DNA from 2 places in the Caballeronia sp. EK genome. Region 1 is predicted to be linked to the other one. Evidence: predicted binding sites of a transcription regulator. Region 1 holds the regulator's gene; the other holds the start of a gene.
What was found. The regulator LexA, encoded in region 1, represses DNA repair genes until DNA is damaged. The targets are predictions, from matches to a motif close to ACTGTATNNNNATACAGT.
Positions count from the first base shown of each region.

Region 2: the regulator LexA is predicted to act here: its motif matches at 3,264-3,281, upstream of recA (recombinase RecA).

Region 1 covers NZ_JACSUE010000003.1:448,196-457,933, forward strand. Annotated here, with positions in the region: gene cysW (sulfate ABC transporter permease subunit CysW) at 1-893, opposite strand, end outside; gene cysT (sulfate ABC transporter permease subunit CysT) at 890-1,795, opposite strand; gene IAG25_RS10730 (sulfate ABC transporter substrate-binding protein) at 1,889-2,923, opposite strand; gene lexA (transcriptional repressor LexA) at 3,183-3,860, shown strand; gene IAG25_RS10740 (hypothetical protein) at 4,077-4,403, shown strand; gene IAG25_RS10745 (DUF2939 domain-containing protein) at 4,493-5,092, shown strand; gene IAG25_RS10750 (universal stress protein) at 5,096-5,605, opposite strand; gene nodI (nodulation factor ABC transporter ATP-binding protein NodI) at 5,941-6,888, shown strand; gene IAG25_RS10760 (ABC transporter permease) at 6,893-7,738, shown strand; gene gnd (phosphogluconate dehydrogenase (NAD(+)-dependent, decarboxylating)) at 7,797-8,777, opposite strand; gene tkt (transketolase) at 8,784-9,738, opposite strand, start outside.
Region 2 covers NZ_JACSUE010000009.1:273,977-283,714, forward strand. Annotated here, with positions in the region: gene IAG25_RS27175 (MFS transporter) at 1-571, opposite strand, end outside; gene IAG25_RS27180 (sensor histidine kinase) at 804-2,387, opposite strand; gene IAG25_RS27185 (response regulator transcription factor) at 2,393-3,130, opposite strand; gene recA (recombinase RecA) at 3,383-4,453, shown strand; gene recX (recombination regulator RecX) at 4,473-5,456, shown strand; gene IAG25_RS27200 (DUF2889 domain-containing protein) at 5,575-6,228, shown strand; gene sucC (ADP-forming succinate--CoA ligase subunit beta) at 6,322-7,503, shown strand; gene sucD (succinate--CoA ligase subunit alpha) at 7,605-8,486, shown strand; gene IAG25_RS27215 (TerC family protein) at 8,597-9,307, shown strand; gene IAG25_RS27220 (pilin) at 9,433-9,738, shown strand, end outside.

The sequences.
Region 1 (9,738 bases):
GTCCGGGTTTCGCCGATGGCTTGCGACATGCGCCGCTCCGCGAGGAGCTTGAGCGCGAGCGTCACGAGCGCGAGCAGCGCAAGCAGCGACGCCACCGCGAACGCGGCCGAGAAGTTGTATTCGTTGTAGAGAATTTCGACGTGCAGCGGCATCGTGTCGGTCTGGCCGCGGATATGGCCCGACACCACCGATACCGCGCCGAACTCGCCCATCGCGCGCGCGTTGCAGAGAATCACGCCGTAGAGCAGGCCCCACTTCACGTTGGGCAGCGTCACGCGCCTGAAGATCTGCCAGCCGGAGGCGCCGAGCACGTGCGCCGCTTCCTCTTCGTCGTTGCCCTGCGCCTGCATCAGCGGAATCAGCTCGCGCGCGACGAACGGGAAGGTCACGAAGATCGTCGCGAGCACGATGCCCGGCACCGCGAAGATGATCTGCACGTCATGCGCGGCGAGCCACGGACCGAACCAGCCTTGCGCGCCGAAAATCAGCACGTAGATGAGACCGGAGATCACGGGTGAAACCGAGAACGGCAAATCGATGAGCGTGGTCAGGAGCGCCTTGCCGCGAAAGTCAAACTTCGCGATCGCCCACGAAGCGGCCAGCCCGAACACGACGTTCAGCGGCACGGCGATCGCCGCGGTGATCAGCGTGAGCTTGATCGCGGACCACGCATCGGGATCCTTCAGCGACTCGAAGTAATAATCGATGCCCTTCGCGAACGCCTGCACGAACACCGCGACGAGCGGCACGACGAGAAAGAGCGCAAGAAACACGAGCGCGATGCCCGTCAGCAGCCAGCGCACGGCGCGCGGTTCGGTGACGGGATTGAGCCTGCTTGCGCGCACGCGTGCGGCGGCGTGCACCGGAAGCGCTTTGCTGTCGGGCGTACTCATGCGTGACCTCCGCCCGGATGTCCGACATGCAGCGAAGGCCCGGCCGCGACGGCAGGCGCCGCGCCCGTCTTGCTCGTGCGCCGCTGCAGGAACCATTGCAGCGTGTTGATGAGGAGCAGCATCAGGAACGACACGCACAGCATCACGACGGCGAGCGCGGTCGCGCCGGCGTAGTCGTACTGTTCGAGCTTCGTGATGATGAGCAGCGACGTGATCTCGGATTTCATCGGCACATTGCCCGCGATGAAAATCACCGAGCCGTACTCGCCGAGCGCACGCGCGAACGCGAGCGCGAAACCGGTCAGGAGCGCGGGAAACACCGAAGGCAGCACGACGCGGCGAAACGTCAGCCAGCGCGTCGCGCCGAGGCACGCGGCGGCCTCTTCCTGTTCGCGCTCGAACTCCTCCAGCACCGGCTGCACCGTGCGCACGACGAACGGCAAGCCGATGAACGTCAGCGCGACGAGCACGCCGAGCGGCGTGAACGCGACCTTGATGCCGAACGGCGCGAGATATTGCCCGATCCAGCCGTTGCCCGCATAGACCGCGGCGAGCGAGATGCCCGCGACGGACGTCGGCAGCGCGAACGGCAAATCGACGATCGCATCGACGATGCGCTTGAACGGAAACGTGTAGCGCACGAGCACCCACGCGACGAGAAAGCCGAACACCGCGTTGATGAGCGCGCCGCCGAGCGCGGCACTGAACGTGAGCCGATAGGACGCGAGCACGCGCGGCGACGTGACCGCGCGCACGAACTGCGCCCAGTCGAGCGTCGCGGTCTTCGCGAAGGTGGCGGCAAGCGGAATCAGCACCACGAGGCTTAAGTACGCCACCGTGATGCCGAGCGTCAGGCCGAACCCGGGAAGCGCGCTCGGCTTCTTGAATGTGAGGGTCGTCATCCTTGATTGATCCTTTTCTTGCGCCGGGGTTAGGCGCGTCGCTGCTTCGGGGCGCGCGGCGTCATTGACGCGCCGCGTCGCCCGCTCTTTCGCTTACTGCGGTTGATAGATCGAATCGAACACGCCGCCGTCCGCGAAGTGCGTCTTCTGCGCCTTCGTCCAACCGCCGAACGTGTCGTCGATGGTGTAGAGCTTCAGCTTCGGAAACTGCTTCGTGAGTTCAGCGGGCACCTTGTCCGAGCGCGGCCGATAAAAATTGCGCGCGGCGATCTGTTGTCCTTCGTCGCTGTACAGATACTTGAGATAGGCATCGGCGAGCTTGCGCGTACCGTGCTTGTCGACGACCTTGTCCACCACCGCGACCGGCGGCTCCGCGAGAATGCTCACCGACGGCACCACGATCTCGAACTTGTCCGTGCCGAATTCCTTCACCGAGAGGAACGCCTCGTTCTCCCATGCGATCAGCACGTCGCCCTGGCCGCGCTGCACGAAGCTCGTCGTGGCGCCGCGCGCGCCGGAATCGAGCACGCCGGCGTTCTTGTAGAGCTTCGTGACGAAATCCTTGGCGGTCTGGTCGTTGCCGCCCGGCTTGTGCTGCGCATACGCCCACGCCGCGAGATAGTTCCAGCGCGCGCCACCCGAGGTCTTCGGATTCGGCGTGACGATCGACACGCCCGGCTTGGCCAGATCGTCCCAGTCCTTGATGTGCTTCGGATTGCCCTTGCGCACGAGAAACACGATCGTCGATGTGTACGGCGACGCGTTGTCCGGCAGACGCTTCTGCCAGTCCGCGTTGACGAGTCCCTTGGACGCGAGCGCATCGATGTCGTAGGCGAGCGCGAGCGTCACGACATCGGCCTGCAGACCGTCGAGCACCGCGCGCGCCTGTCCGCCCGAGCCGCCGTGCGACTGCTTGAAAGTGACCGTTTCGCCCGTGTCGGCCTTCCACTTTTTCGCGAACGCCTGATTGAAGTCCTGATACAGCTCGCGGGTCGGGTCGTAGGAGACGTTCAGAAACGACGTCTGCGCGAACGCCGACGCAGCCAGCCCGACGCCCGCCGCCGTCAGCGCCGCCGCCGCGAGCACGCGCCGCGCGCCTTTGCCCAATCCCAACTTGATGCTTTGCATTCCCCGTTCTCCGTCTTATCGAATTGACGGAATCAGTCTATCGAGGCGTCTATATGATTAGAAATAATCGTTATTCACTTTTTTATACGTAAAACTGCTAAGAAGCATATTCCTGGGTGGAAGAAGCGACGGTGGCGGCGAAACGCGCCCTCCGCTGCTGCGGGCGGACGAACTTAAAGTAAAGCTTGAAAAGCGCGAAATACTGTATAAAAATACAGTCAACTGTCCATCCATACAGTGCACCCAGGGGCCAGAGCCTGTGACCAAGACATCAAAACTTACCGCGCGGCAGCAGCAGGTCTTCGAACTGATCCAGCGCGCGATCGACCGCACGGGCTTTCCGCCGACGCGCGCCGAGATCGCGGCGGAACTCGGCTTCAGCTCGGCGAATTCGGCCGAGGAGCACTTGCGGGCGCTGGCGCGCAAGGGCGTGATCGAACTCGCGGCGGGCTCGTCGCGCGGCATCCGGCTGCTCGGCGACGCCTCGCGCATCGATCGCTCGGAAGAACTGCCGCATCAGTTCACGCTGCCGCATCAGAGCATCATGCAACTGTCGCTGCCGCTCGTCGGACGCGTCGCGGCAGGTAGCCCGATCCTCGCGCAGGAACACATCTCGCAGCATTACGCATGCGATCCCGCGCTCTTCTCCAGCAAGCCGGACTATCTGCTGAAAGTGCGGGGCCTGTCGATGCGCGACGCCGGCATTCTCGACGGCGACCTGCTCGCCGTGCAGAAGCGCACCGAGGCGAAGGACGGGCAGATCGTCGTCGCGCGTCTGGGCGACGACGTCACGGTCAAACGCTGGAAACGTCGTCCGGACGGGGTCGAACTGATCGCCGAGAACCCGGACTACGAGAACATTTTCGTGCGCTCCGGCAGCGGCGATTTCGCGCTGGAAGGCATCGCGGTTGGCCTGATTCGTTCTGGCGAGTTCTGAAATCTCCACCCGGCAAGGGCGGGGAGCGAAAAGCGCGGGCATATCGTTCGCTCACGTTCAGAAAGAGATAAGAATGGGACAAGAAATGTCCCATTGACATCGCAAGATAGCCTCACCAACCGCTTTAACGCTCAGTCGAGGCGGCTCAAACACAACAAGCATGACGGCCGCCGTGCGCGGTGCGCCGCGGTGCGTCCTATCGTCTGGAGAGTCATCATGGAACGTTTTGCCCGTCTGCTGCCCTTCCGTCAGTTTGGCCGCCTGCGCCATCTGCGCACGCTGATCGCATGCGGCACGCCGCACGCCGAAACCGCCCCCGACCTCTTCGACGACATGCCCGCGCTGCCCTCCCGGCAGCCGGCTTTCGCGCGCGTGTCGCTGAGCAGCACGGTGCACGCGGAGCCGGAACAGCGCGCGCCGGTGCGCGTCTATCGCGGGCAATCGCGCGTGATTCTGGTGGGCAAGATCGACGAAGTGTCGCGCATGATCGACCGTTGCATCGCGGAGGAAGACGCGGGGCTCGCCGGCGGCATCCTCGCCTGAATCGGGGTGGAACGTGAATTCGCGGGATTTATCGCGCACCGGCGTGGTCAATCCCGGATTCACGTTTTGCAAAGAGGCTTCGTCGTCGCATGTCCCGCACTACCCGTTCTGTCGCTACCGCGTTCGTCGTCCTGATTCTCGTCGCGGCGCTCGCTTTTATTTACGCGTCACCTTATATCGCGCTGAATCGCGTGAAACGCGCAGCCGATGCCCGCGACGCGCAGACCGTCAATCAGTACGTGGATTTTCCCGCGTTGCGCGCGAGCCTCAAGGAACAGGTCGGCGCGCTGCTCACGCGCCGCGTCGATATTCAAAAGAGCGGCAATCCGCTCGCAATCATCGGGGCGATGATCGGTGCGGCGCTCGTCGGTCCTCTCGTCGATTCATATGCGACACCGGACGGCGTCGCGGCGATTCTGAACGGCATTCCGCCGCGCGGCGATCCGGGCGAGCAACCGCCGCAAGCCGGAAACGGTGCATCGGCAACGCCGTCGAACGCGCCGGCCTCGGGCGTCACGGCCGCGCAGCAGGCGCCCAGGGAACCGCCACAGACCACCGCCGGTTATCGAAGCCTGAACACGTTCGTCGTCACGTATCAGCACGGCGCCGGAGATGCGCGTTACTCGGCGATCTTTCACCGCTACGGCCTCGTGTCATGGAAGCTCGTCGCGGTCGATCTCAATGGCTGACGATCAGGCGCCGGCTTCGGCCTTGACGGGCTTGGCCGCGTAAGCCGCTTCGTCTTCCGCTTCCGCCGATTCACCCGCCTGACAGACGGCCACGAGAATGCTGCACTTCACGCGGTCGAGCAAGGGCGTGTTGCCCGCGCCCATCCACCAGCGCGCGAGACCGTTGCGGCAACGATGCCCGACCACGACGAGATCGACCTGAAGGCTTTCGGCGAGCGCGGCGATCTCGTCGATCGGATGCCCGAACGCAAAATGTCCCTGCGCCTGAAGACCGCGTTCGCGGAGCCACTCGACGCCTTCCTGCAGAATGTCGCGCGCGGCCTCTTCGAAGCGTCCGCAGGCCATATCGGTTAGCAGTCCGGCGCTCTGCGCGATGCTCGAGCGCATGTCCACCACTGCGAGGACGTGCGTCTCGGCATTCAGATCCAGCGCGAGATTCGCGCCTTGGCGCAATGCCTTGCGACCTTCTCTGGAGCCGTCATAGCAGAGCAGGATTTTTCGGTAGCTTTCCATCATGACCTCCCTGGCCAACTTGCCCTTCGCGCCCGCCCGACGCGACCCGAAGCGCGATTTACCCGCGGCGTTGCTTCATCATCGTGCGTCGCCCCTTGGGTGACAACGCTGGAAAACGCTTACCGACGCGAACATGCTAGCTCGCACCGTGCCAGAACTCCGAACACGCCGACGGACAAGCCTCTGGCACTTTCGGCCGGAACCGGTTCGACGCCCGTCGCACAGGTTTGACACGCGCTCGCCGCACGCGGTTGCACGCCAGGCATCGCCTTGGTGCAATGGATTACACTAGCCCGCTGGATTTCCCCTACGCGATTTTCCTGCGGCACGAATGCATGACTGATCAAACATCACGCGAGTCCGATGAAAGCGGCGCGCCCGCCATCGAGTTCAGCGAAGTAAGGAAGCACTACGGTGAGCGCACCGTGGTCGATGGTCTGTCGTTCGATGTGCGGCCCGGCGAATGCTTCGGACTGCTCGGCCCGAACGGCGCGGGCAAGACGACGACGCTCAAGATGCTGCTCGGCATCACCTCGCCCGATAGCGGCGCGATCCGTCTCGTCGGCGAGCCGGTGCCCGCGCGCGCCCGTTTCGCGCGCGAACGCGTGGGCGTCGTGCCGCAATTCGACAATCTCGATCCCGATTTCACGGTGCGCGAAAACCTGACTGTGTTCGGCCGCTACTTCGGTCTCACCGGCGCGCGCATGGATGCGCTCGTGCCATCGCTCTTGGAGTTCGCGCGCCTGGAGAGCAAGGCCGATGCGCGCGTCGGCGAACTGTCGGGCGGCATGAAGCGGCGTCTCACGCTCGCGCGCGCGCTCGTCAACGATCCAGATGTTCTCGTGATGGACGAACCCACCACGGGACTCGATCCGCAAGCGCGGCATATGATCTGGGAGCGCCTGCGCTCGCTCCTCGCGCGCGGCAAGACCATCCTTCTGACGACGCATTTCATGGAAGAAGCCGAACGTCTTTGCGATCGCCTTTGTGTGATCGAGGAAGGCCGCAAGATTGCCGAGGGACGGCCGCGCGATCTCATCGAATCGGTGATCGGCTCGGATGTGATCGAGATCTATGGGCCCGATCCGCAGGCGCTCGCGGCGGAGCTCGAACCGTTCGTCGAGCGCATGGAAGTGAGCGGCGAAACGCTCTTTTGCTATGTCGACGATCCGCAGCCCGTGCATGCGCGCGTGAAAGGCCGCGCGGACGTGCGCTATCTGCATCGTCCGGCGAATCTCGAAGATGTTTTCCTGCGTCTCACGGGACGTGAGATGGTGGACTGAATCAATGGATACGCTCGAACCATCCCGCATCGGACGAAAACGCGAATCGAAGCGCGCGGAAAATTTCACTCCGCTATCCAGTGCGCTGCCCGCCAATGCGACGCACTGGATGTCGGTGTGGCGGCGCAACTATCTCGTCTGGAAGAAGCTCGCGATCGCCTCGATGATCGGCAATCTCGCCGACCCGATGATCTATCTCTTCGGTCTCGGACTGGGTCTCGGGCTGATGGTCGGGCATGTCGACGGCGTGTCGTATATCGCGTTTCTCGCGGCGGGAACGGCGGCATCGAGCGTGATGATGTCCGCGAGCTTCGAGGCGATGTACTCGGGCTTCTCGCGCATGCACGTGCAGCGCACGTGGGAAGCGATCATGCATACGCCGCTCACGCTCGGCGACATCGTGCTTGGCGAGATCGTATGGTCCGCGAGCAAGTCGGTGCTGTCGGGCGTGGCGATCATGATCGTCGCGGGCGCGCTAGGCTATGCGAGCTTTCCGTCGATGCTGATCGCGCTGCCCGTCATCGTGCTGACGGGACTCGCGTTCGCCAGCACGGCGATGGTCATCACCGCGCTCGCGCCGAGCTACGACTTCTTCATGTTCTATCAGACGCTCGCGCTCACTCCGATGCTGCTGCTATCCGGCGTGTTCTTTCCGATCGCGCAACTGCCCGCGATCGCCCGGCACGTCACGCAGGTTCTGCCGCTCTTCCATGCGGTCGAGCTGATCCGCCCGGCGATGCTCGGCCGCCCGTTCGACGGCGCCGCGCTCCATGTGCTGGTGCTTACCGCCTATGCGGTCGTGCCGTTTTTCCTGTGCGCGTGGCTCTTCCGGCGACGCATGATGAAATGAAAAACGGCGATGGACCGCTGAAGTCCATCGCCGTGTCCGCATCGTCGAAGAAAAAACGCTACTTCACGGGAAACTCGTGATGGCCGCCGAAGCCGAAGCGCATCGCGGAAAGCATGCGCTCGGGGAACGACTCGGCATCGCGCGAGCGGAAGCGCGTGTAAAGCGCCGCCGACAGAACCTGCGCAGGCACCGCTTCCTCGATCGCCGCCTCGATGGTCCAGCGCCCTTCGCCGCTGTCCGCGACTTCCGTCGAGAAGCGTTCGAGCGTGCCGTCGCTGGCGAGCGCGCCCGCGGTCAGATCGAGCAGCCACGACGACACCACGCTGCCGCGCCGCCATACTTCGGCGATATCCGCGAGATCGAGCGTGTAGCGTTCGCCTTCCGCGAGATCCTTCGACTCCTTGTGCCTGAGGATATGGAAGCCCTCGGCATACGCCTGCATCAGGCCGTACTCGATGCCGTTGTGCACCATCTTCACGAAGTGCCCGGAGCCGACCGGCCCGCAGTGCATATAGCCATTCTCGACGCGCGCATCGCGTCCTTCGCGGCCGGGCGTCTGCGGGATGTCGCCGCGTCCGGGCGCGAGTGTCGCGAGAATCGGATCGATCCGCCGCACGATCGCCTCGTCGCCGCCGATCATCATGCAGTAGCCTCGCTCCAGTCCCCAGATGCCGCCCGACGTGCCGACATCGACGTAATGGATGCCCTTCTCGCGCAGCTGCGCCGCGCGGCGGATATCGTCCTTGTAGAAGCTGTTGCCGCCGTCGATGATCACGTCATCTGCGCCGAGGATCTTGTGCAGATCGTCGAGCGTGTCCTCCGTGATCTTTCCGGCGGGCAGCATGAGCCAGACGACGCGCGGCGCACTCAGCTTCGCGACGAGATCGCCGAGATCCTTCGCGCCCGTCGCACCTTCGCTCGCGAGCGCTTCGGTCGCTTGCGGATTGTGATCGTACGCGACGCACGTATGCCCGGCGCGCATCAGCCGCCGCCCGATGTTGCCGCCCATGCGCCCCAGTCCCACGATGCCGATCTGCATGATGATTCACTCCTTGCCGTTGGATTTCACGCGTTCGATCTGCTTCTTCGCGGCGTCGTAGACCGCTTCCGGCGTGAAGCCGAATTTCGTCTTCAGCGCTTTCAATGGCGCCGATGCGCCGAAGGTGTGCATCACGATCTGCGATCCCAGGCGGCCGACATAGCGGTCCCAGCCGAGCGTCGCGGCCTGCTCGACGCAAACGCGCGCATTCACGTCCGGCGGCAGCACCGAGTCCTTGTACGCCTGATCCTGCTTCTCGAAGATGTCCCACGACGGCATCGACACGACGCGCGCCGCGATGCCTTCGCCCTTCAGCTTCTCGTAGGCCTCGACGCACAGCGACACTTCGCTGCCGGTCGCGAGCAGAAGCACTTCGGGCTTCTTGCCGCCATCGGCATCGGCGAGCACGTAGGCGCCGCGCTTCACTCCATCGGCCGATGCGTACTTCTTGCGATCGAAAGTCGGCAGCGCCTGACGCGTGAGCACGATGCACGATGGCTCCTTCGAATGCGTCAGCGCGACGCGCCACACTTCGGCCACCTCGTTCGCATCGGCGGGGCGCAGCGTGCACAGGCCCGGCACGCCGCGCAGCGAAGCCAGTTGCTCGATCGGCTGATGCGTCGGACCATCTTCGCCCACACCGATCGAATCGTGCGTGAACACGTAGATCACCGGCACTTCCATGATCGCGGAAAGGCGGATCGGCGGCTTCATGTAGTCGCTGAAAATCAGGAACGTCGATCCATACGGGCGCAACCCGGATAGCGCAAGGCCGTTGCAGACCGCGCCCATGCCGTGCTCGCGAATGCCGAAGTGCAGATTGCGTCCGCCGTAGCTGTCGTGCTCGAAGCTGCCCGCGCCTTCGAACTTGAGATTCGTCTTGGTCGATGGCGAGAGATCCGCCGCGCCGCCGATCAGCCAGGGAAGGCGCGGCGCAATGGCGTTCAGCACCTTGCCCGAT
Region 2 (9,738 bases), on a different contig from region 1:
CGCCGAACTGTTCTTCGCCCATGATCGTGCGCACCGCGAGAATCACGATCAGCGAGATGAACAGGCCGAGCGTCGCGGTGGTCTGGATCCACGCCGTCCACGCGCCGCGCTTGTTCGAAGGCGCGTGCTCCGCGACGTATGTCGCCGCGCCGCCGTACTCTCCGCCGAGCGCGAGACCTTGCAACAGCCGCATCGCGATGAAGATGACCGGCGCCGCGATGCCGATCGTCGCGTATCCCGGCAGGAAGCCGATCAGGAACGTCGACAGACCCATGATCACGATGGTCACGAGGAACGTGTACTTGCGCCCGACCATATCGCCGAGCCGGCCGAACACGATCGCGCCGAACGGACGCACCGCGAAGCCCGCGGCGAAGCCCAGCAAGGTGAAGATGAAGCCGGCCGTCGGATTGACGCCCGAGAAGAAGGTCTTGCTGATATAGACGGCGAGCGAGCCCGCCAGATAGAAGTCATACCATTCGAACACCGTGCCGAGCGACGAGGCGAAGATGACTTTCTTCTCCTCCGCCGTCATCGGTGCGTGTGACACGCGCCCCTCAACCGTAGCCATGTATCGTCTCCTGATTTGAATTTTCGAATACATCGGTCCGCGACTAGGCGGCTCCGGTGCAAAGATTATTGGAACGAAAACTTACGGCGTTCTGACGCGGTGACTAACGGGCAACATCGAGGCTATAACAGGGATGTTCGCGGAATTGGCGGGCATGTGTTTCGAACGATCGTTTAAATTCTTTTAATCTCGTTCTTCTCGCGCGAGCAAAACCGCTGCGCGAGACTTACGCTCAGGGTTTGTCCCGGGCAGGAAAAACCCGCTGGAGGCTGACCCGTACAAGGGTTCCGGCGAGTCTCGGGCTGTCCTGATACACATGATCCTCGATGGCGAGCGAGCCGCCGTGCATCGTCGCGATCTCCTTGACGATCGCAAGGCCGAGTCCGCTGCCATCGCCCTCGCGCCCGAGTATGCGATAGAAGCGTTCGACCACGCGCGTGCGCTCCGCCGCCGGAATGCCGAGGCCCGTGTCTTCCACTTCGAGATGCACGAGATCGAGATCGTTATCGTCGGTCCGCACGCGCACGGTGATGCGCCCGCCCGCCGGCGTGTAGCGGATCGCGTTGTCGATCAGGTTCGACAACATCTCCCGCAACATCACGACGTTGCCTTCCACTTCGACCGGAAACGGCGGCTCTTCATAACCGAGGTCCATGCGCTTCGCGAGCGCGGCCTGAACCCAGTCGCGCACGGCGAGCCGCGCGAGATCGGTCAGCACGATGGGCGTGAATATCTGCCCCGTCGCACGATTCTCGGCGCGAGCGAGCGCGAGCAGTTGCGTCACGAGGCGCGCGGCATGCTCGGAACTCATCGCGATCTGTTCGAGCGAGTGCTGCACTTCCGTCGATACATCCTGGCGCATCGCCAGTTCCGCCTGCATGCGCAGGCCCGCGAGCGGCGTCTTCATCTGATGCGCGGCATCGGCGATGAAGCGTTTCTGGAACTCCATGTTCTGTTCGAGGCGCGTGAGCAGATCGTTGAACGACGCGACGAGCGGCGCGATCTCCGGCGGCGCGCTGCCCGCCTGGAGCGGCGAGAGATCGTCGGGGCGGCGCGCGCGGATGTTCGACTGCAGCGCATGCAGCGGCGCGAGCCCGCGCGACAGCCCGAACCATACGAGGATGATCGCGAGCGGCAGGATCACGAACTGCGGCAGGATCACGCCCTTGATGATGTCGTTGGCGAGCTGGCTGCGCTTGTCGAGCGTCTCGGCCACCTGCACGAGCACCGGTTGCGCGCTGTCCGGATCGCGGCCGGGCGCGAGGCCGGGCAGATCGACGGTCGTATACGCGACGCGGATGTCGTTGCCGCGCAGCACATCGTCGCGAAACTCGACGATGCCCGGCTGCGGACGATCGTCGTCGTGCGGCAAGGGCATGTCGCGGTCGCCGCCGACCAGCTCGCCGCGCGTGCCGAGCACCTGAAAGAACACGCTGTCGACGTTGTCGGCGCGCAGGAAATCGCGCGTCGCGTCCGGAAGCCGCAATTCGGCGACGCCGTTGACCGGCTGAATCTGGCGCGCGAGCACGTAGGCGTCGGCTTCGAGCGCGCGGTCGAACGGCCCGTTCGCGATCGACTTCGCGACGAGATACGTTACCGCGATGCTCATCGGCCAGAGCAGCAGCAGCGGCGCGAGCATCCAGTCGAGAATCTCGCCGAAGAGCGAGCGCGGATGCGTCTCGTCGTCGGGCTCGAGTTCGTCGGGCGGCGCGAAAGGGTTGGCATAGCGCGCGTCGCGCTGGGCGTCGGAATCGTCGGCGCTCGTCTTCGCGTGGTTCTTCGACTCGGGCGATTCGGTGGAAGCGGGCGACGCCATGCAGGCTACTTATAGTGTTGGCCGGCGGCGACGCCCGACGGTTGCGGGCCCGCGCCGTTCGTGCCGGGCGCCGTGACGCCCGCTTTCTCCAGCGTGTAACCCAGGCCGCGTACCGTGATGATCTTCGCGCCGCTCGGCTCGATCTTTTTGCGCAACCGGTGCACGTAGACCTCGATCGCGTTATTGCTGACTTCCTCGCCCCATTCGCACAGATGATTGACGAGCTGTTCCTTCGACACGAGCCGGCCGGTTCTTTGCAACAGCACTTCGAGCACGCCGAGCTCGCGCGCGGACAGATCGATGACCTGATCGCCGATCGTCGCAATCCGCCCGACCTGATCGAAGGAAAGCGAGCCGTGCTTGACGACCGTCGGGCCGCCGCCCGCGCCGCGCCGTGTGAGCGCCCGCACGCGTGCTTCGAGCTCGTTCAGCGCGAAGGGTTTGGCCATATAGTCATCCGCGCCGAGATCGAGGCCTTTGACGCGTTCATCGACGCTGTCGGCGGCGGTCAGGATCAGCACGGGCATCTGCGAGTTGCGCGCGCGCAGGCGGCGCAGGACTTCGAGGCCGGGCATGAGCGGCAGGCCGAGATCGAGTATCAGCAGGTCGAAAGTCTGCAGGGAAAGCGCGGTGTCCGCCTCGACGCCATGCTTCACATGGTCGACGGCGTATCCCGATTGGCGGAGTGATCGGACGAGGCCGTCCGCGAGTATGCTGTCGTCTTCGGCAATGAGGATTCGCATCGTCGTGTGCGCCTTATATTGCCGGCACCGTTTGTCGCCCGGCGCGGCGGTCTCCAGGTGTTTCGTAGTTTTAGCGCGTCTCGCGCGGCGTGGAAAAAAAGCTGCGCCACGCGGTTGCATGCTTGCAAAAACTACTGTTTTTTTATACAGTGTCTGCGTGAGTGTGAAGCGTGGTTTCGTATGCTCGATCGAGCAACGGAAAAGCCCGTGAACACTGCCTCAGACGCCGTTCATCATAGCAAAGGACGATTCATGGAAGAAAGCAAGAAAGGCCCGGCTGGAATGACTGCGGAAAAGAGCAAGGCCCTGGCCGCCGCGCTCTCGCAGATCGAAAAGCAATTCGGCAAAGGGTCGATCATGCGGCTCGGCGCAGGTGAGGCGGTCGAAGACATTCAGGTGGTTTCCACCGGTTCGCTCGGACTGGACATCGCGCTCGGCGTCGGCGGCTTGCCGCGCGGCCGTGTCGTGGAAATCTACGGTCCGGAGTCCTCGGGCAAGACCACGCTCACGCTGCAAGTGATCGCGGAGATGCAGAAGCTCGGCGGCACGGCGGCGTTCATCGACGCAGAACACGCGCTCGACGTGCAATACGCGCAAAAGCTCGGCGTGAACGCGCAGGATCTGCTGATCTCGCAGCCGGACACGGGCGAGCAGGCGCTGGAAATCGCGGATGCGCTGGTGCGCTCCGGCTCCATCGACATGATCGTCATCGACTCGGTCGCGGCGCTCGTGCCGAAGGCGGAAATCGAAGGCGAAATGGGCGATTCGCTGCCGGGTCTGCAAGCGCGTCTGATGTCGCAGGCGCTGCGCAAGCTCACCGGTACGATCAAGCGCACGAACTGCCTCGTGATCTTCATCAACCAGATTCGCATGAAGATCGGCGTGATGTTCGGCAACCCGGAAACCACCACGGGCGGTAATGCGCTCAAGTTCTATTCGTCGGTGCGTCTGGATATCCGCCGTATCGGCTCGATCAAGAAGAACGACGAAGTCATCGGCAACGAGACGCGCGTGAAGGTCGTGAAGAACAAGGTGTCGCCGCCGTTCCGCGAAGCCATCTTCGACATCCTGTACGGCGAAGGCATCTCGCGTCAGGGCGAAATCATCGATCTCGGCGTGCAGGCGAAGCTGGTCGACAAGGCCGGCGCCTGGTACAGCTACAACGGCGACCGCATCGGTCAGGGCAAGGACAACGCGCGTGAATTCCTGCGCGAGAATCCGGACATCGCACGCGAGATCGAGAACAAGATCCGCGCATCGCTGGGTGTCGCCGCGCTGGGCGAGGCTGCTGTCGCAGGCGCTGCAACGGCCGACGACGAGTAAGCATCAGGCTTGAAGGACGATGCAGAAGCGTCGGTTCGGATCGAAGGCTGACATGGCGGATGACGGAACCGAGAGCGGTTCCGACTCTGCCGATCGCTACGAACGAAGCAGCGAGCGGCGTGGTGCATCGTCGAAGTCGAGCGGCTTCAAACGCAGTAACAAGCAGCGCGCCGACGCGAAGTCATTCGCGTCGGCGCGTCGCGTTTTTGAGCCCGTGAACGACGGCGAAAAAAGCGAGGATGCGAGCGATCGCGCCGCGCGTCTCGAGCAAGCACGCGCGTTGCTGAAGCAGGCGACCGAGCAGCCGAAGGCACGTCCCGTTGATAGCGCGCCGCTGGCCGCCACGCCCGCAAGCAAACCCTCAGAACCCGATCTCACCCCCTTCACGGACCCGTTCGAAGACGCCGATCCTTTCGAGCCCTTCGAGCAATGCGCGCCTGCCGAGCAGGCAGGTGGCGAATCGGCGAAACCAGTCTACAGCCGCTCCAGTCAACGCACCCGAAAGCCTTCGGCGAGCGAAGCCAACAATCCCAAACGCCCGCAGCGCTCGCTGAAAGGGCGTGCGCTCGCGTTTCTCTCGCGGCGCGAATACAGTCGGGCGGAGTTGTCGCGCAAGCTGCGCCCGTACGTTGACGAAGCCGATTTGCTCGAATCGCTGCTCGACAGCCTCGAACGCGATGGCTGGCTGTCGAACGAGCGCTTTGTCGAGAGCGTCGTGCATCGGCGGGCGTCGCGTATGGGTGGCAGCAGGATCATCAGCGAGTTGAAGCGCCATGCCGTCGGCGATGAGCTCATCAGTGAAACCGCTGACAAACTCGCGCAATCCGAAACCGCGCGCGCCCAGGCCGTGTGGGAGAAGAAGTACGGCGTGCGGCCCGAGACGCCTGCCGAACGTGCGAAGCAGGCGCGCTTTCTGGCCGCGCGCGGCTTTTCGAGTGGCACCATCGGGAAGATACTGAAGGGCGGCGACGAGGACTGGAGCGAAGAGATCGTCGACGACTGAATGTCGGCCTGTCTCAGCCGAAACCGCACGCACGTTTCATTCGTGGAACGCATGTCCGGCTCCAAATACCCAATATGCTAAAATTCCACGGTTTCCCCCGTACCGGCTCACTTCCAGCATGCCTCTCTCGCCTCCCGCTCCCCGACAATTGCGCCACCGTCGCGCGATTAGGCTGGAAGCGTTCGAGCGTGACGACGGCCTCTGGGATATCGAAGCCTGTCTAACCGATGAGAAGCCGCGCGACTTTCGCCTCGCCACGGGCGTCCGGCCACACGGCCTGCCGATCCATGAACTCTGGCTGCGCATCACCATCGACCGCAAGCTCACCATCGTCGACGTCGAAGCATCGTCGGACTGGTCGCCCTATGGCGCTCTGTGCGCCGAGTCCAATCCGGTCTATCGCAAGCTCATCGGGCTCAATCTGCTCCAAAGTTTTCGCCGCGAAGCCAACAGGCTCTTGCGCGGCGCGGCCGGCTGCACGCATCTCACCGAACTGTGCGGCGTCTTGCCGACCGCGGCCATTCAGGCATTCGCCGGCGACGTCTGGAAGATCGAAGACGGCAATCCGTTCAATCAATCCGACGCCGCCAATCCCTCCACGACCGCACCGCAGGACGAGCCGCCGTTTCAGCTCGGCCGGTGTCACGCGTTGCGTTTCGACGGCCCCGCGGTCAAAGAGTATTACCCGCGCTGGTTCGGCCACGCACCCGCCGGTCAAACGGACACCGGCACAAAGGTACAGGACAGGCCGGAGACAAAGTCCGCCTCGTAGCGCGCAGGCAGCGCTTGCGCGCACGCATGGAATTCAAACAAGAATCGAAAAAAAAGCGGTTCAAGCACATAGAAGTTCACTCCAACTCTCAGACTGAAGGAATCACGCATGAAGATTCACGAGTACCAGGGTAAGGAAATCCTGCGGAAATTCGGCGTCGCGGTCCCGCGCGGCAAACCCGTGTTCTCGGTGGATGATGCGGTCAAGGCCGCGGAAGAGCTGGGCGGCCCGGTTTGGGTCGTCAAGGCGCAGATTCACGCCGGCGGCCGCGGTAAGGGCGGCGGCGTGAAGGTCGCGAAGTCGATCGAACAGGTCCGCGAATACGCGAACCAGATCCTCGGCATGCAGCTCATCACGCACCAGACCGGCGCCGAAGGCCAGAAGGTGAATCGCCTGCTGATCGAAGAAGGCGCGGACATCAAGAAGGAACTGTACGTCGGCCTCGTGCTCGACCGCGTTTCGCAGAAAGTCGTCGTGATGGCGTCGAGCGAAGGCGGCATGGACATCGAAGAAGTCGCGGAAAAGACGCCCGAACTGCTGCACAAGTTCGCCGTCGAGCCGTCGACCGGTCTGCAAGACGCAGACGCCGATGACCTCGCACGCAAGATCGGCATTCCGGACGCATCGATTCCGCAAGCGCGCGCGATCCTGCAAGGTCTGTACAAGGCGTTCTACGAAACCGACGCGTCGCTCGCGGAAATCAACCCGCTGATCCTGACCGGCGAAGGCAAGGTCATCGCGCTCGACGCGAAGTTCAACTTCGATTCGAACGCGCTCTTCCGTCACCCGGAAATCGTCGCTTACCGCGATCTGGACGAAGAAGATCCGGCGGAAGTCGAAGCGTCGAAGTTCGACCTCGCGTATATCTCGCTCGACGGCAACATCGGCTGTCTCGTGAACGGCGCGGGCCTCGCGATGGCGACGATGGACACCATCAAGCTGTTCGGCGGCGAGCCGGCCAACTTCCTCGACGTCGGCGGCGGCGCGACGACCGAGAAGGTGACCGAAGCGTTCAAGCTGATGCTGAAGAATCCGAACCTCAAGGCCATTCTCGTGAACATCTTCGGCGGCATCATGCGCTGCGACGTGATCGCGGAAGGCGTGATCGTGGCGTCGAAGGCCGTGGACCTGAAGGTGCCGCTCGTCGTGCGCATGAAGGGCACGAACGAAGACCTCGGCAAGAAGATGCTGGCCGACTCGGGCCTGCCGATCATCTCGGCGGACAGCATGGAAGAAGCCGCGCAGAAGGTCGTCGCGGCAGCCGAAGGCAAGTAAGCGCGGTTTCGCTTACCGAGCCTAAGAGAGCGTTCCACCAGATACGAATGGCGGTCGCCGAGCGCGAGCTTTGGCGACGCCAAACGAACAGAGGTCACTACATGTCGATTCTGATCAACAAAGACACGAAGGTCATCACGCAGGGCATCACCGGCAAGACCGGCCAGTTCCACACGCGCGCGTGCCGCGAATACGCGAACGGCCGTGAAGCGTACGTCGCGGGCGTGAACCCGAAGAAGGCCGGCGAAGACTTCGAAGGCATTCCCATCTACGCGTCCGTCAAGGAAGCGAAGGCCGAAACCGGCGCGACCGTTTCGGTGATTTACGTGCCGCCCGCGGGCGCAGCCGCCGCGATCTGGGAAGCCGTCGAGGCCGATCTCGACCTCGCGATCTGCATCACGGAAGGCATTCCGGTTCGCGACATGCTCGAAATCAAGGACCGCATGCGCCGCGAAAACCGCAAGACGCTGCTGCTCGGACCGAACTGCCCCGGCACGATCACGCCGGACGAGCTGAAGATCGGCATCATGCCGGGCCACATCCACAAGAAAGGCCGCATCGGCGTGGTGTCGCGCTCGGGCACGCTGACGTATGAAGCGGTCGGCCAGCTGACGGCGCTCGGCCTCGGCCAGTCGTCGGCGGTGGGTATCGGCGGCGATCCGATCAACGGTCTCAAGCACATCGACGTGATGAAGATGTTCAACGACGATCCGGACACGGACGCCGTCATCATGATCGGCGAGATCGGCGGTCCGGACGAAGCGAACGCCGCTTACTGGATCAAGGACAACATGAAGAAGCCGGTCGTCGGCTTCATCGCGGGCGTGACGGCGCCCCCGGGCAAGCGCATGGGCCACGCTGGCGCGCTGATCTCGGGCGGTGCGGACACGGCGGACGCCAAGCTCGAAATCATGGACGCGTGCGGCATCAAGGTCACGAAGAATCCGTCGGAGATGGCGCGTCTGCTGAAGTCGGTTCTCTGACATCGAGCGGGCAAATTACGCGAGGGTTTGGTACTCTTACTGATTCCTTTCGTATATAAGCCAACAAAAAGCGAGGGAGCATTGCTTCCTCGCTTTTTTATTTCTGCCTCATGTTTGAATTCTTTTCGACGCTTCACTGGGGCGCGGTCGTCCAGATCATCGTGATCGACATCCTGCTCGGCGGCGACAACGCCGTCGTGATCGCGCTCGCGTGCCGTAATCTCCCGGATCAGCAGCGCACGCGAGGCATCGTGCTCGGTACGCTCGGCGCAATCATCCTGCGTGTCGTGCTGATCGCGTTCGCCGTGATGCTGCTCGACATTCCGTTCCTCAAGTTCGTGGGCGGCATGCTGCTTTTGTGGATCGGCGTGAAGCTGATGCAGCCGGATCACGACGAACACGAGATCAACGCATCGGACCGTCTGTGGGCGGCGGTGAAGACGATCATCGTCGCCGATGCCGTCATGAGCCTCGACAACGTGATCGCGATCGCCGGCGCGGCCGAAGCCGCCGATCCGCGTCATCGGCTCGCATTGGTGATCTTCGGGCTGATCGTGAGCATTCCGCTCATCGTGTGGGGCAGCACGCTGGTGCTGAAGCTGCTCGACCGTTTTCCAGCGGTCGTGCTGGTCGGCGCGGGACTGCTCGGATGGATCGCGGGCGGACTCATCATCGACGATCCGTTCATCGACCGATGGCCCGCACTCAATACCGAGTTCGCCGGATATGCGGCGCGCGTCGCCGGGGCGTTCCTGGTCGTCGCGCTGGGCTGGCTGCTCAAACGTCGCGCGCTCGCCGAGGGCAATCGCGCGGCCGGCTGAGCGCTCGCGTGCACGAAATCTCTTAGGCCGTTCGGCCGACTGTTGCTCGTTACGCTCTCTCAATACGATCGAAGCGTCCTGATCGCATCTCGCGGCAGGGCGCTTTTTGATTTCCTGGAGCAGCAATGACGACGATGGCTTGTGATTTGGACGCGCCGCGCGAACGGCGCGCATGGTGGTTCGGGCGACGCGCGGAAGAAGTGCAGACGCGCGGCTTCACGCTGATCGAACTGATGATCGTGCTTGCGATCGTCGGTGTGGTCGCGGCGTATGCGATACCCGCGTATCAGGATTATCTGGCGCGAAGTCGCGTGGGCGAGGGCATTACGCTCGCGGCCGCGGCGCGGCTCGGGGTCGCGGAGAACGCGGCGAGCGGCGCGGATCTCGCGGGCGGCTTTGCGTCGCCGCCGGGCACGCGCAACGTCGAGTCG